Regions from separate parts of the Pseudoalteromonas ruthenica genome, predicted to be linked through region 1. Evidence: predicted binding sites of a transcription regulator. Region 1 holds the regulator's gene; each other region holds the start of a gene.

Region 1 (5,106 bases):
CTAAGCCCGTAAAGGCAGGCATCACGGCGCCGAAGACCATAATCAAACCATGTACTGTGGTCATTTGGTTGAAAAAATGAGGATCAACCAGCTGAAGTCCTGGTTGGAATAGCTCGGCTCGGATCACCATTGCCATGGCGCCACCGGTTAAAAACATCAACAACGAAAATAATAAGTACAAGGTGCCGATGTCTTTGTGGTTAGTAGTAAAAAGCCAGCGTTTAATTCCGGTTGCAGGCCCGTGATGTTCATGTGTTGCAGCTGCTGTACTCATTGTTCCTCCCCATCAATATAGGCCTGAATCACGCTTGGTTGAACGATGTCACCGGTTTCATTACCGAAGGCATTGCGTTGGTAAGTAACCACCGCAGCCAACTCTTTAAGCGTAAGTTGACCGACAAATGCCTGCATCGCAGTCCCTGGCTTACCGTGCACCACAATATCGATATGGTCGTTAATATCGCCGGTGGCTATTGGACTGCCTTTAATGGCGGGGAAGACTCCAGGTAAACCGAGCCCCGTAGGCTGATGACAAGCTGCACAGCGCGTGATGTACACTTGCTCGCCCGATGCCATTAGCTCATCTTCAGAGAGGATTTGTTCTAGCAGCTCAGCATCGGCCTGCGCCTGAGCTTGCTTCGCTTGTTTCTGCTCTGCCAGCCAAGCGTCAAACTCTTCAGGGGGTTTTGCTTCTACGACCACCGGCATAAAGCCGTGGTCTTTACCGCATAACTCGGCGCACTGGCCGCGATACGTACCCGGTTCGTTTACGCGTGTCCAAGCTTCGTTGATAAACCCAGGGTTAGCGTCTTTCTTTACTGCAAAATCGGGCACCCACCAAGAGTGAATGACGTCATCTGAGGTCATTAAGAAACGTACTTTTTGATTAGTGGGAATGACCAAGGGTTTATCTACTTCGAGGAGGTAATTGTCGCCCTTATTTTGCGCATTTTTGATTTGCTCTTGAGGCGTTGACAGCAGTGAGTAGAAGCCCACATCGTGGCCCATATACTCGTAGTGCCATTTCCATTGTGAACCAGTCACCTTAATGGTGATATCGGCCTTTGTTGTATCCTCCATAGCAATCAGGGTTTTGGTGGCCGGAACAGCCATGGCTATGAGAATAACAAATGGAATCGCTGTCCAAAGTATTTCTACTTTGGTGCTTTCATGAAAGGTAGCGGGGGTGACCCCTTTTGACTTGCGGTGTTTGAGCAGCGCCCAAAACATCACCGCGAAAACAACCACACCAATCACACAGCATATAATAAATATGGTCATGTGTAGTTGGTAAACATTTTCGCTAATGTCAGTTACCCCTTGGCGCAAGTTGTACTTGCTATTCGCGGACACCAATTGAGGGAATAACAGACATAGCAACATGAGGGAGCTCAGCTTCTTCATGTGTACCATCTCCTTATTGTTGCGCAATGCAAGGAAGAGGCGGTTACAGCTTAATACCCAATCTTCGTTATTATTATGCTTTTACCAGTCGACAACTTTGACCCTAAATAAACTGTTGAAAAACCGACCAGCAAAGCCTGTAATATAACCAATTAGTCAAAGATTGAGCTAATAGCAAGTTAATACACTACTTTTGTTTACGTTTTATTAATAAATTAACAGGAATATTCAAGCTGTTAGAAAGCACTGTGGCTAAGGAGGGAACATGGGGAAAGCCCCTAATAACAGACCTATTAGAGGCAAAATAAGTAAATTTAATTACATCCAGTCGGCGTTTCGGATCACACCTACAGCTAAGCCTTCAATATTAAAGGATTCGTTCTCTAAATCGACTTCAATGGGTGTGAATTCTTCATTCTCTGCATGCAGCAGAACCTTACGCCCAGCTTTTTCTAAACGCTTCACGGTGACATCTTCATCAACCCGCGCGACCACCACTTGGCCGTTTTCAGCCACCTGAGTGCGATGTACCGCTAATAAGTCGCCATCCATAATGCCGATGTCTTTCATACTCATGCCATTTACGCGCAGCAAATAATCTGCAGCAGGCTTGAACAGTAGTGGGTCTATCTGGCAGTGACTCTCTATATGCTGTTGTGCAAGAATGGGCTCGCCCGCAGCAACACGGCCAATTAAAGGCAGGCCCAATTGTTCGGGTTCTTCTTCCTCGACCAATTGAATACCTCGACTCGCGCCAGGCTTCATTTTGATTACGCCTTTCTTAGCCAACGCCTTAAGATGTTCTTCTGCGGCGTTAGCACTGCGAAACCCCAGTGTTTGTGCAATTTCTGCACGCGTCGGCGGCATGCCGGTATCTTTAATAAAGACTTTAATCAGCTCAAGAATTTGCGATTGGCGTTTAGTTAATGGGCGCATACAACTGGGTTTCCATACAGTACATTTAACTGTGAGTATATACAGTTAAATGAAAATCGCAAATAAAATCAGGGAATTTGCTGACCATTGCAACCTTAATTAATGCAACTTCGCTTTTGTTCATATGCAACCTCATCTCATACTCATAAAGTGATAGGTGACGAATGCGCGACAATGCTTTAAAGTAGCGCTGTTTTAGTCATGTTATTAAGCAGTTAGATGACTCGCCAAGGTGTATTTTCAGCGTTCCTTATACTTATTTCGGCACTGACGATAGGTGCGTGCAAAGCCGATACGGTCAAGATGTCGCGCAGCGGCCTTTGTCACCCTGAAGATTCGGCTCATTATCAACGCACTCAATCTTTTACCCCCTATGCGAACTTAGAAAGCTGTCTAGCAGACGGTGGACGTTTACCAAAGAACCACACTAAACAAACATCAGGAAATAGTTATCATCGGGATAACTGGCCACATTGGTTAGACACCGATCACGACTGCCAAGACGCCCGTGCTGAAGTGCTGATTGCCCAATCACACAGTGATGTAAGCTACACCACTCAAGCGCGCTGCACCGTCACCAGCGGCCAGTGGCATGACCCTTATTCGGGACAGATACTACGCAATGACGATGATTTAGATATAGACCATATTGTTCCGCTTAAATTTGCCTATGAACACGGTGCTGCCACCTGGAGTCGTTCGCAAAAGGCACAATTTGCCAACGATATGGAGAATTTGCTTGCTGTTGATAATGGCCTAAATCGTAGCAAAGGCGCAAAAGGCCCTTGGCAATGGTTGCCGCCGCATCAAGATTACCGCTGTCAGTACATTCAGCGCTTTAATTACATCATGAGCAAATATGACCTTCGCTACTCGCAAAACGAAAAAGACCAAGTTCAGAGTTTGCTGCAAAGCTGCGTAGGTGAAACTTTAAACCTCAGCGCACTACCTACAACCTTGCACCAATAACCAACCGCTTGTAAGTAAATATTCTATATTGATAGAGCATCCAATGAACTCGTTGGCGAGGATATATGCTCAATATCACTATAAACGAAACACACAATACCGCTCTACTCGAACCACAAGGCCAGCTGACAGCAGAAGACTTTGCAGCAGCCGTGCGTATTATCGACCCTTATATTGAACAGCATGCAAAGCTACATGCTCTCATTATTGCTACTGAACACTTTCCGGGGTGGGACTCATTTGCCGCGTTACTCTCTCATCTGCAATTTGTGCGCGACCATCATCAAAAGGTGAATAAAGTAGCCATTGCCACCAATTCATTGCTTGGTGACTTTGCCCAGCACCTTGGCGCACACTTTATTCATGCAGAGGTTAAATCCTTTCGTTATGAACAACGTGAACAAGCGAAGCTCTGGGCACAAAGCCCTTAACTAAAAGCGGCTACCAGGCTGATTCAAAAACGCCTGCTCAGCGTCGCTCGATTGCCGACCGAGAATATCATTACGATGTGGATAACGCCCAAAACGGTCAATGATTTCTTTGTGAGCCAGTTCATATTTATAATTACTTAAGGGCCGAAAAAGCTGCTCGGCCACCACATGAATCGCCTGGCTCTCACTGTGCATATAGGGCATGTATAAGAAACTACGCTCGGTATCATCAAGCTCTAAAGCAAACTTTTTCTCCACCGCATTCTGCGCCAAACATAAAGCCAGTGCATCGGTTGCAAACGCTTGGGCCGTATCGCGGAACATATTACGAGGAAACTGATCCAGCACTATAATTTCACATAACGCGCCTCGAGCAGATTTTCGCCAAGAATAAAGCTCGCCTTGGCGCGCTGCCTCGTAAGTAGGTAAAAATTGCTTTTTTACTGTGGCGTCAAAGTCGGCGCTTTTTTTAAACCAATCCTGTGGACTGCTGTGAGTAAACCAAAATTCGTAAACGGATTCATATTGCATGATGATCTAATGGCGAAAGTTTGCTTTCGTCCGGCAACTATTGTTTAGTTACAGCTAAGGCCAAAAGGTAGTAATTCGCAAGCTCTGAGGTATTTTTTATGAAGCTGTTTATATTTGAACATTGCCCCTATTGTATAAAGTCATTACTGGTTGCACGCGCCTTGGGGCTAGAGGTGGACGTGCGCTTCCTACTCAACGATGACGAGGCCACGCCCAACCAGTTAGTAGGTAAAAAAATAGTGCCTATTTTGGTCAAAGATGATGATACCGCGATGGCCGAAAGCTTAGATATTGCCGAGTATTTCTGTACTCTTGCCAACAAGGAGCTGTCACAGGGAGAGCACTTTAATCAAGCCCAACAGTGGGTTGAAAAGCATCTTGAAACCTTTTTACGGCTGACCTTTGTGCGTTGGCCGCAACTGGCCCTGCCGGAATACGCTATTGATACCGCTATCAGCTATTTTCGCGAGAAGAAAGAGCAGCGCCTGGGCGAATCTTTCGATAGCGTGTTAGCCAATAGCGACGCTGACATCGCCACAATGGAGCACGCATTGAGTGAATTAACATGGCTGCAAACCCCAGAACATATTACTTGGGCCGATGTGGCGTTGTTTCCTTTTCTGCGCAACCTCACTGTGGTCAAAGACTTAACCTTTCCAGAGCATGTACTCAACTATGTCGATACATTAGCCACTGAACACCGAATTAAAACCTTTACCCGCGTTGCTGTTTAAGGAGTACAGATGAGTATTTGGGCCCAAGAGATTGATTTAGCCTTATGTAAAAAGCTCGATTTAGGTGTAGGAGAAAAAGGCACCTTAATGACCAAGCTCGG
Region 2 (5,106 bases), 740 kb from region 1:
TGACTGGCTTAGTGTCGAAGTGACGGTTTTGTATTGCACGGTAATAAAAAGGTGTGCTAGCATCCGGCTAAATGTTTAGATGTTTGGATGGCTAAATGCTTTTAAGCTACTTAGAAAATGCACAACTTAGCGCTGAGCCCAAGTTAGTGGCGAATAAACAACAGGCGCTACAGCAATACCTTAACAATGCGAGTGCCGATGTTCGTTGGCAATATCAAGTTCCGGAGTTGGGCGAGGGTGGGGCGTGTAGTTTATTTGGTCATCTGCAAGAGCAGCCCTTCGATTTACGCGAACATTTGCCCTCAAGCAGTGAAGCAAAGTTGAGAAAGCTTCAAGCGATTGTCGATTTTGTTGTTCAAGAAAGTGGCGTAGACTGGTTTGGTATTTATCAAAGTCAACATATTGAAGGTCAGCCACGGCTACTTAAGCTCGCTTATTACGGCGCACCTAGTCGTCCTCTTTTTCCTATTAACCCTGACTTTGCAACAACCAGCAATAATGTGCAGGTTGCACTCAGCGGGGTTGCTCGGGTGATAAATGATGTGGAAGACTATGTTGCCAACGGTGGCGAATACTATACATGTGACCCCAAAGTGAAAGCAGAAAGCTGCTTGCCGCTTTATGACGAGACAGGTAAAGTAGTGGGCATTATTGATGCTGAAGCATTTACCGACAAGTTTTTTACCCCTGATCAGGTTGCGTTGCTAATAGCTGCGTGTTTAGAGATTAGCAAGCACTTACCAACCAGCCGTCAGGACTAACCTAACCTGAGATAATAAAGAGAGTTCCATGTTCTCACAATTAAAACCTTTACCGACAGATCCAATTCTTGGGCTTATGGCTGCGTTTAAAGCCGACACCAATGACAAAAAAATTGACCTAGGTGTTGGCGTATACAAAGACGAGCAAGGGCAAACCCCTGTATTGAAGGCCGTTAAAAAGGCTGAAGAGTTTCGTCTCGCCAATGAAACCACTAAGTCATACATTGGGCTGGCCGGTAATTTGGAATATTGTCAGAAAATGGAGCAACTGCTACTTGGCGATGCTCACCCGGCTTTGCTAGCGGACCGTGTGCGTACAGCTCAGGCCCCAGGTGGCACGGGTTCGTTACGGGTGGCGGCAGAGTTCATTAAGCGTTGTAATGAGCAAGCCACGGTGTGGGTGACTACGCCAACATGGGCTAACCACATTAGCCTATTTGAAGCGGCTGGCCTGAATGTGAAAGAGTACCCTTACTATGACTATGATAACAAAGGTTTGTTATTTGATGACATGGTGAATACGCTCAGCCAAGTGCCTGCGGGTGATGTGGTGCTGTTACATGCATGTTGTCACAACCCAAGCGGCATGGACTTGAATTTTGCGCAGTGGCAAAAAGTAGCTGAAATCGCTAAAGTTCAAGGCTTTACAGTACTGGTTGATATCGCCTATCAAGGTTTTGGTACGAGTTTGGATGAGGATGCTGCGGGTTTGCGCCATTTGGCCTCGCAGGTAGATGAGCTAATCATTTGTTCGTCATGTTCGAAAAATTTCGGCTTATACCGTGAGCGTATTGGTGCGTGTTCGGTGATCTCAAAAGATCAAGCCACCGCTGATATTGCTAATTCAGTGATGCTCAGTGTGGTACGCAGTATTTACTCGATGCCGCCGGCACACGGTGCGGATATTGTTAATACTATTCTTAGTAGCGATGAGCTAACTGCGATGTGGCACCAAGAGCTTGATGACATGCGCTCTCGTATCAATGGTTTGCGTTCATTGCTTAAGGATAAGTTAAACGACAAATGCGAAGGCATGGACTTCTCATTTATTGAACGCCAGCACGGTATGTTCTCTTTCCTAGGGATTAACAAAGAACAGATCGAACGCCTACAAAAAGAGTACTCAATCTACATTGTCAGTTCTAGCCGTGTAAATGTGGCAGGGGTAAGCAAAGATAATATCGATTACTTTGCCGATGCCGTTGCAGCGGTTACTAAGTAACGCGAATGATAAAAAAAGCCAGCAATGCTGGCTTTTTTTATGTCTAAGAAATAGCTTTACGCTTCTTTGGCTTTGAGCTCAGTAACATTTTCCTTATCACTTGGCTCTTTGCTGGCTTTTTTTGTGACCTTTGCTGCAGGCTTAGTACCTTTAAGTACGTGCATAAAGTCGTCTTTTTGTTTTGCTATTTCCAGCGACAGGCTTTCTACTTGTTGCTCACTTAAGGGAACATCAACGCCGCCTAATAACTCTTCTAAGCTTTCGGCAATATCGAGCATCTTATCATAGGCATCGGCTTCTTTTTTGCTAGTAAAGGTCATGCGCTCGACTCCGTCTCGTTCTACAACGTATTTAGTTACAACAGCCATGGCTTCTCCTCAAGGGTACTGTTTTTTTATACAGTAAGGGTAGTGGTTGGCGATTCGCCCGTCAAGGGTTTTAATCATTCCTTTTAAAGGGTTAAGCATTTTTACCACAAAAAAGCACGACTTTATCGTTAGTTTTATTTGACACATCTCAGTAATTATTCTTTATTTAATTTTGAAGTAACAAGGATTTTTACTTTAACTTCTAAGGAGAGAAGCATGAAGCTACTAACCGCACTCTACACCACCTGTGCGCTTGTACTTACCCCAGCAGTGGTCGCTGCTGAGGCACCTCAACAAGCGAGTGAGCAGGTAACCCCAGCCAAACTTGATATTAACCAAGCATCCAAAGAACAGCTACAATCGCTGCCGGGCATTGGCCCCACTAAAGCAGCCGCCATCATCGAATATCGTCAGGTGCAAGGCAATTTCCGTAGTGTTGATGAGCTAGACGCTGTGCCAGGTATTGGTGCAAGTACGTTGGCGCAAATTCGGGAATTGGTGAAGGTAAGATAGTGGCAAAGTATTGCTGATAAACCAAAGGGCAACGTTTAGTTGCCCTTTTTATGTGCGGCGATGGCTTCTTCAAGGTGAAACAGCGCGAATGCGTGGCGCACTGGGAGCACAATAATAGGATAGGCGATGCCGGCTAAGAGCAGCCATGGCAACATGTGCCAGCCTTCAAAGCGCACCAGCAGCAGAAATAGTGGGGTGATCAGCAACAGTTTAATAATATTGAGCATGACTCGGCGCTGCGCTGATAGCCTGTTTAATGAATCCGTTACTATAGCAAGTCGCTCATTGTGACTGAGCGACTTGAGTTTCGGAATTTGACTGGGAAGAAAGTAAATCATGAAACCTTAGGTTTATAAAAAAAGCTGCTTAAGGTAATGATAATTGCAACGACTGCCATCACCGCAAAGATCACTTGCATCCACCCAGGCATTGATAACCCCATAAATTGCCAATCAATGTTGCCACAATCACCGGTAGCAGCAAAAAAGCTCGGCAGCCACTCGTGTAAAGGCATAAAGCTTGGGAAGTTAGGTTCAAACTCGCATACGAAGGCAAAGGGATCTGTGGTGGTTTGCATCATGATATGTTCTTTGGCGAGCAAGAAACCCCAAACACTGGCAACCAGCCAACTCGCCAGCGCCACTAGGCGTAAATACATATTTTGTGGATTAATACAGCCTAGTAAGGCCGCAAATAGCACACCCAAGACTGCTGTACGCTGATAAATGCACATAATGCATGGCGCTAAGTCCATGGCATATTGGAAATACAAAGCAGTTGCTTCGAATACGGTGGCAATCACCGCTAACAGTACCCAAGGCGCACGTTGGTGCGATAGCTTACCTAACCAGCTCATAGTTAACTCACATCGTTATTGATGGGCTGATTATGCCACGCCCTCGGCGCTATGCAAGCGTCTTTGCGGGCGTAAAGGTAAGCTCATTGGCGTGCCTAAGCACTTAATTTAGCGCCATTTGTGTACAAGCTAGCGTTGTTAAGTGAACAAAAAAGCTAATGAATCACTCAAAGCGGTAGGCTGGCTTCCGTTTTTGCTTATGAATCAGTGAAAATGAACAAAAAAATTATTTATTGAATTGATCGAAGAGCTATACACAGTGCGGAGCTAATGCCGATATTGAACGAATCAAAGTCTCGGCTTTCGACTAAATAAGTCCTTAATCTCTGGAAAGTACTTACAGGAGAGCATAGTATTCTCAGCATCAATTAGTGTTATATTCGATTTGCAAGTGAATGTAATAAGGAGGTTGTATGCGGGGAATTATATCTAGGTGAGCATGAATAGAATCGCAACGTTAGTTGGGTCACTTCGAAAAGCTTATCCGGAAATAGAATCTTGTAAATTCGAACTAATTTTTTCTTTCCCTACTGAAGAAGCGGCCAAAGAGTATTTCAGAAAAACCTATCACTGGGAACATCATGATGGGATGATTAAATATCAACTTAACGGTGAATGTTTCTCGGGCTTTAAGACTGAAATAGAATTAAATACCAACTATATTAAACACTTAACGGGCTGTTATGTAGATTTGGCATCAGAAACCCAAGGTAGCCTTCACCGTTGGAAGCTATGGATTTGAGCCTTAATAAGAACGAGCACCAAATGGAAATCAAAGTAAGGAAAACTAAAACAACTGACAGTGGCACATTGTGTATGCTGTGGCAGTTTTACCAATATCACCAAAGTTCATTTGATCAAGAGGATGTAGGTACTGACGGGCGCTTTGATATTGATGAACAATACCTCAATTCCGTTGTTTGCGGTGAACAAGAGTGTGCCGCTTATCTAATTTTTGTTTCTGACCAGATTGCAGGCTTTGCCACTGTTGAGACGACCGAGATTCGGGGTAAAGAAATGCCGGAATTGGCTGATATATTTATCCTCCCTAAATATCGAAAGCAAGGTGTCGGGAAATTTGTCGTTCAACACTTGATGCAAGCTGTGAGCAAACAATGGCATGTAGCAGTTTATATAAACGACGGCTTGGCGTCGAAGTTTTGGAGTAACTTGTTTACTCAATTAAATGTGGCTCTTGTTGAGAGAGTGGAGCCTGCTGAAACAGAAGGCTTTCACGAGTTTGTCATTACCAATGCCTAACAGAATAAATACGTGAACGACGTTGTAAGCTTGGCTGACACTCGCTTCTCGTTCAAGCTTAAAACGGCTCGTATCATGGAGCAGAACACACAAGGAAAGTTATGATTAGAACTATCTTGATAATAT
Region 3 (5,106 bases), 1.5 Mb from region 1:
AACGCTCGCTTTGGTGGTCAAAAATCAGCAAGTGAGTGTGAAAGCGCCTTATGGGGCATGTGGTGATTTCATTGCAGACTTCGTTGAGAGCAAACAGGCGTGGATAAACAAACAATTACATAAGCAATCTGATATTGAAGCGGCAAGGTATAACCCTTGGCTACATCGTCGCATTATGCTTTTCGGTCAATTACGTGCAATAGAGGTAAGCGAGAGCTCACTTAAGCAGACAGATAACCAATCGATAAACATCGTAATCAGTAAGCGAGTGAAGCATCGCCAGCGCTATTTTAATCAACAGCTATTGGCACTGATGCACGATGAATTATCTGATCACTTATCGGTCCGCATAATGCGGTGGCAAAAGGTGATGAATATCGCCGCTAACGGCATTAGTGTTAAAGTGTACAAGCGTCGTTGGGGCAGTTGCGATTCGCGCGGTGAGTTATGTTTTAATACCTTGTTGGCAGGAGCTCCGCATTGGGTTATTGACTATGTCATTGTTCACGAGCTGGCGCACCGTGTACATATGGATCACAGCCATCAATTTTGGGCACTGGTTAATGGCTACTACGAGCATACCGACCAAGCGCGATTATGGCTTAAAGAGAATGCACATCTGTTGGATTTTGTACGATAGGAAAGTGGTGGAGGGAGCTGGATTCGAACCAGCGAAGGCAATGCCGTCAGATTTACAGTCTGATCCCTTTGGCCGCTCGGGAACCCCTCCGATAGAATGATGTGTGTTGTTAAGTGGTGGAGGGAGCTGGATTCGAACCAGCGAAGGCAATGCCGTCAGATTTACAGTCTGATCCCTTTGGCCGCTCGGGAACCCCTCCTAAACAACGGCGGCGATAATAGCAAACTCAGAGTCCAAGTAAAGAAAAAAACTAAAGAAAGCTGAAAAAAGGCCGATAACTGCTTAGAAGTAATTCAGGTTGAATAAAGTTTATGCAAGTTAAGCCCGTCATTCGTAACGAACTACAAATGGACTCGCAATTATGTCGCAGTGTCCATGAGGCCCGTCGTGGAGACTTTGCTTGGCTGTTAGCATCATTATCAGCAGATGCACTCGATTTTGCCCAGTTTCACCTTCCCAAATCGGAACTAGAATCTCACCAAGTGGATGAGCAGCAGTTGCGATTACAGTTGGGCGCTGCGCCTGCAAAACCAACGGCATTACCGGATTACCACATAGATAGAGCTCAGCATGACAGGGCATTATTGGCGCAAAGCTCAATGACAACTCTGCGATTAAAAGAGTGTCTAACCCCCGAGCCTTTGGCAGTGCGAGACGACAAAACCTATGTTCCACTACCTATAATTGACAATTGCGATCCGAGCGTACAGGCAAAACATCATCGCCAATATGAGCCACTGAACGAGCCGCAAATGGATAGTGCAGCTTTTTACGATCAACTTGTGGATATGAATAAGTCCTCGTCTTTAGCACACGCGTAGTGGCCTGCGCATAATGGCGTTTGGCCAGTCAGAGCGCGCTAATCAGGGTGCAATAGCAGGTGCGAGCCAAGGGTTTCTTGTACTAATTAAGCGAATACCTAAAGCTGCCACCGGGCGGCGGCATCACATCAAGGCATACAGCATTTTTTGAATTTATTGCCACTTAAGCATGGGCAGGGATCGTTGCGTTTAAGCTTTACATCAGCGGCTTCAAACAACCGTCCGCTGTCGTATTTCCATTGGTGGTGGCGTTGAATGAACTGTGAGCGTTCATGAATACAGTGAAGGGTGTCAGCAATGATGTAAAAAGCCTTAAATTCAACATAGGCCAAAGCATCGCCAGGCTCATAATCCATTATGTGTAAGCGTACAAAATGCGCAGCTTGGGCAAATTCAGCCACTTCATCTCTGGGGTTTTGTTCTAGGGCTTTCTCTGAGCAGGTAAAACATAAGTAATCAATAGCTTGTTCACAAAATGCACTATAACGAGAGCGCATGAGGCTCTGGGCGTCGGGGGCATCAATAGCTCTACTTACAAACCGGCCGCAGCAATCAGCAAAAGGCTGCGGCAATCCACAATGGCACATCGCATTTTCTAACTACAAGGAATCACGCCAATATATTAGCAGACTTGTAACTGCGAGGGCACAGTTGTTTGTTCGCTGGCGTTATGCTCGGTAGTGAAACAGTAAAGCTGTGCTTTAGCTTGGTGGGTATTAAGTTGTAAGGCTTCGAGTTGTTGCTGTTTTAAAATGTCCGTCCAGGTGATCACCGCCGCAAAACGGCCATTTTGCAGCGCACAATTAAGCATGTACTCCATATCAACAACATGTTTAGCCCGAATTACCAGCAATTTATTCGTGTCGATAGAGCAAGCGTCCAATAGGTGACGGCTAGGCACATTGTCAGGGGCGACTAATAGCGTCCAGCCATTATTTTGATTGTAGCGATGAACGATTTTAAGCATCTCAAATGTTGCAGAGATCTCATCCTCAGTTTTTACGATATTGATCACATTAGGGTTATCTTGCTGATAGCTTTTAACATGACGAACACTTGCTGTATGTAACATAATTGCCTCGCTGTGGATTTTGTGAACCATATACAGTGTTTTATACAGTATGTGTATACAGTAGTTTATACAGTTATTCAGTGCAAGTTTTTTTTGTTTCTTTTTTAAACGTCTTGTTTGTTGCTTTAAACGCTTAGCGATACCGAAGAAGCTAAAGCCGTGTTTCGGTGCCAATATTGCTGTGTAAACATGCGGTCATTTGTCCGCATTTATGCTAGTATCCGCCGCTTCTATTTTACGTATCATTGTTTACTCCTATGTTCGAAAGACTGTTCAAAATAAAATCGCATGGAAGCTCCGTTAAGCGCGAGGTTATCGCAGGACTCACGACCTTTATCACCATGGTGTACATCGTGTTTGTCAACCCGGCAATGCTAGCAGAGGCGGGAATGGACCAAGGGGCAGCATTTGTCGCAACCTGTATTGCTGCTGCTATCGGTTGCTTCATTATGGGTTTTTGGGCGAATTATCCGTTGGCATTAGCGCCAGGCATGGGCTTAAATGCATTTTTTACCTACGGCGTAGTATTAGGTATGGGTTACACCTGGCAGGCGGCTTTAGCGGCGGTATTTATGTCGGGGTGTATCTTTTTAGCGTTGAGCCTATTTAAAGTCAGAGAGTGGATAATCAATGCCATTCCACTGGTACTTAAGCGCGCTATCGCCACGGGGATTGGCGCTTTTCTGGCGCTCATTGCACTGAAAAACGCGGGTATTGTTGTTGCCAGTCCAGCCACGCTCGTACAGATGGGTGATATTACCAGCAGTGGGCCTTTGCTCGCTATCCTGAGCTTTTTCGTAATAGCGGCGTTGTTGTATCGTGATATCAAAAGCGGCGTATTGATCAGTATTATGTTGGTTACAGGCATTGCGTTATCTCTGGGGCTGGTTGAATATCAAGGGGTGATCTCAGCGCCACCGTCCATCGCTCCTACCTTTATGCAATTAGACTTTGCCTCGGCGTTAGAGTTATCCATGCTCAGTGTCATTTTCGCATTCTTGTTTGTGGATTTGTTCGACACCTCAGGCACCTTGGTGGCGGTAACGCAAAAAGCGGGATTGGCCGATGAGCAAGGGCGCATGCCACGTTTGGGTCGAGCACTGAGTGCCGATAGTACAGCGACAATTGCAGGCTCTATGCTCGGCACCTCTACGACCACTTCCTACATCGAGTCGGTATCCGGTGTGTCAGTGGGTGGGCGTACAGGCTTAACAGCTGTGGTGGTGGCTGTTGCTTCCTACTGATGATGTTTTTTGCTCCTTTGGCAGCCATGGTTCCAGCTTATGCAACAGCGGGTGCGATTTTGTATGTCTCGGTGCTCATGCTGCAAAACCTTAAGCTGGTTGATTGGGATGATATGACAGATGCGATTCCAGTTGCCGTGGTGCTGTTGATGACGCCGTTAACTTTTTCCATTGCCCACGGCATTGCCCTTGGCTTTATCGCCTATACGGCGGTGAAATTAGTGTGTAATAAGGGGGCGGAGATTAGCTTGAGTGTGTGGATTCTAACAGTACTATTTTTGCTTAAGTTCATGTTTTTATCTTAGTAAGCAAGGTCATATATAACAGCTAAAAAGGCACAGCTATGACGCTGTGCCTTTATTTTTTGTATGAGCCAACGAGCTTCAAAAAAACCAGCCTCTATTGTCAATTGTCGCTCCTTGACGTCGCACTTCGTAGTTGTACTTCAGCACACTCAGATCATGGCTAGCCCTGCGTACCGGCGCAGCATTATGGAGAGTTTGGTTTGGGTGTTCGCACACACAGCTGGATGGTATGTATGGCTCAATGATTGAAGGTAGTGGGCAGATTTTACGTAAGGTATTTACCCTGCATGGCCCGGTACAGGCAGCAGATAGGCGAAGTTTGATATCGGCCTATCTGTTATAGCTTGATTTACGCTGTTACCACTTTTTCTTTGGCGCGAATAACACATCCAAATCGTCTTTTTCTTCCTCTTCACGTTTTTTACGGGCGGAGGCGTTAGAGGCTTTCAACTCAGAGCTGATCTCGTTGAGATAATCCTCAAGCTGATTTTTCTTATTTGTGACATAGTCGTCGCTGTAATTCAGGGCGGTAATTGTGGCATACGCCTTTTCGAAATACTGCCGTGCCGAGCCAACCATATTGGCGTTTCTTGCAGCCACGCCGCGCTTAATTTGGCTTTCAATATTTATCTTTAATTGCAGGCGCTCAAAGGTTTTGTCCTCTTGCATAAACACAGGGGTATCGATTTTGCCCTTGCTGTGTTCAGAGCGCATGATGGTACGCAGCTTCTTTATTCCCTGTATCAATGAAATAAGCTGTTTGTCATGATCGGGAAGAACAAAGTTCTCGCCCATATTGGCGCTCTCATCAACGCCACTGATTAAGCGAGTTTTTGCATCATTAAGCCGAGATTTAAGCTCTTTCGAGGAGGGTGACAACTCAACCATGGCGGCAAGCGCATCGTGAATTCGACGATAAAGAATCATCATCACATTATTAGATAACGGGATATTGACACTGTTGACCAGCACTTCTTCCGTCTCTTCTATTATTTTTTTCTGCTTTGCGAGCTCTTGGCGGCGC

What was found. The regulator LexA, encoded in region 1, represses DNA repair genes until DNA is damaged. The targets are predictions, from matches to a motif close to TACTGTATNNNNATACAGTA.
Region 2: the regulator LexA is predicted to act here: its motif matches at 2,368-2,387, upstream of PRUTH_RS02285 (YebG family protein).
Region 3: the regulator LexA is predicted to act here: its motif matches at 2,577-2,596, upstream of PRUTH_RS07190 (SulA-like leucine-rich domain-containing protein).

Annotation. Positions count from the first base shown of each region.
Region 1 is NZ_CP023396.1:3,014,967-3,020,072, forward strand. Features, by position in the region: gene ctaD (cytochrome c oxidase subunit I) at 1-274, opposite strand, end outside; gene coxB (cytochrome c oxidase subunit II) at 271-1,404, opposite strand; gene lexA (transcriptional repressor LexA) at 1,723-2,340, opposite strand; gene PRUTH_RS14220 (HNH endonuclease family protein) at 2,560-3,309, shown strand; gene PRUTH_RS14225 (SpoIIAA family protein) at 3,375-3,740, shown strand; gene PRUTH_RS14230 (DUF924 family protein) at 3,741-4,271, opposite strand; gene grxB (glutaredoxin 2) at 4,370-5,005, shown strand; gene PRUTH_RS14240 (PaaI family thioesterase) at 5,015-5,106, shown strand, end outside.
Region 2 is NZ_CP023396.1:482,750-487,855, forward strand. Features, by position in the region: gene PRUTH_RS02275 (GAF domain-containing protein) at 96-761, shown strand; gene PRUTH_RS02280 (amino acid aminotransferase) at 790-1,983, shown strand; gene PRUTH_RS02285 (YebG family protein) at 2,040-2,351, opposite strand; gene PRUTH_RS02290 (ComEA family DNA-binding protein) at 2,568-2,864, shown strand; gene PRUTH_RS19245 (DUF6170 family protein) at 2,900-3,202, opposite strand; gene dsbB (disulfide bond formation protein DsbB) at 3,199-3,720, opposite strand; gene PRUTH_RS02305 (hypothetical protein) at 4,160-4,462, shown strand; gene PRUTH_RS02310 (GNAT family N-acetyltransferase) at 4,486-4,980, shown strand; gene PRUTH_RS02315 (serine hydrolase domain-containing protein) at 5,082-5,106, shown strand, end outside.
Region 3 is NZ_CP023396.1:1,520,053-1,525,158, reverse strand. Features, by position in the region: gene PRUTH_RS07215 (M48 family metallopeptidase) at 1-640, shown strand, start outside; tRNA gene PRUTH_RS07210 (tRNA-Tyr) at 646-730, opposite strand; tRNA gene PRUTH_RS07205 (tRNA-Tyr) at 755-839, opposite strand; gene PRUTH_RS07200 (VC2046/SO_2500 family protein) at 952-1,461, shown strand; gene PRUTH_RS07195 (YchJ family metal-binding protein) at 1,590-1,958, opposite strand; gene PRUTH_RS07190 (SulA-like leucine-rich domain-containing protein) at 2,084-2,533, opposite strand; partial or broken gene PRUTH_RS07185 (NCS2 family permease) at 2,791-4,082, shown strand; partial or broken gene PRUTH_RS07180 (hypothetical protein) at 4,440-5,106, opposite strand, start outside.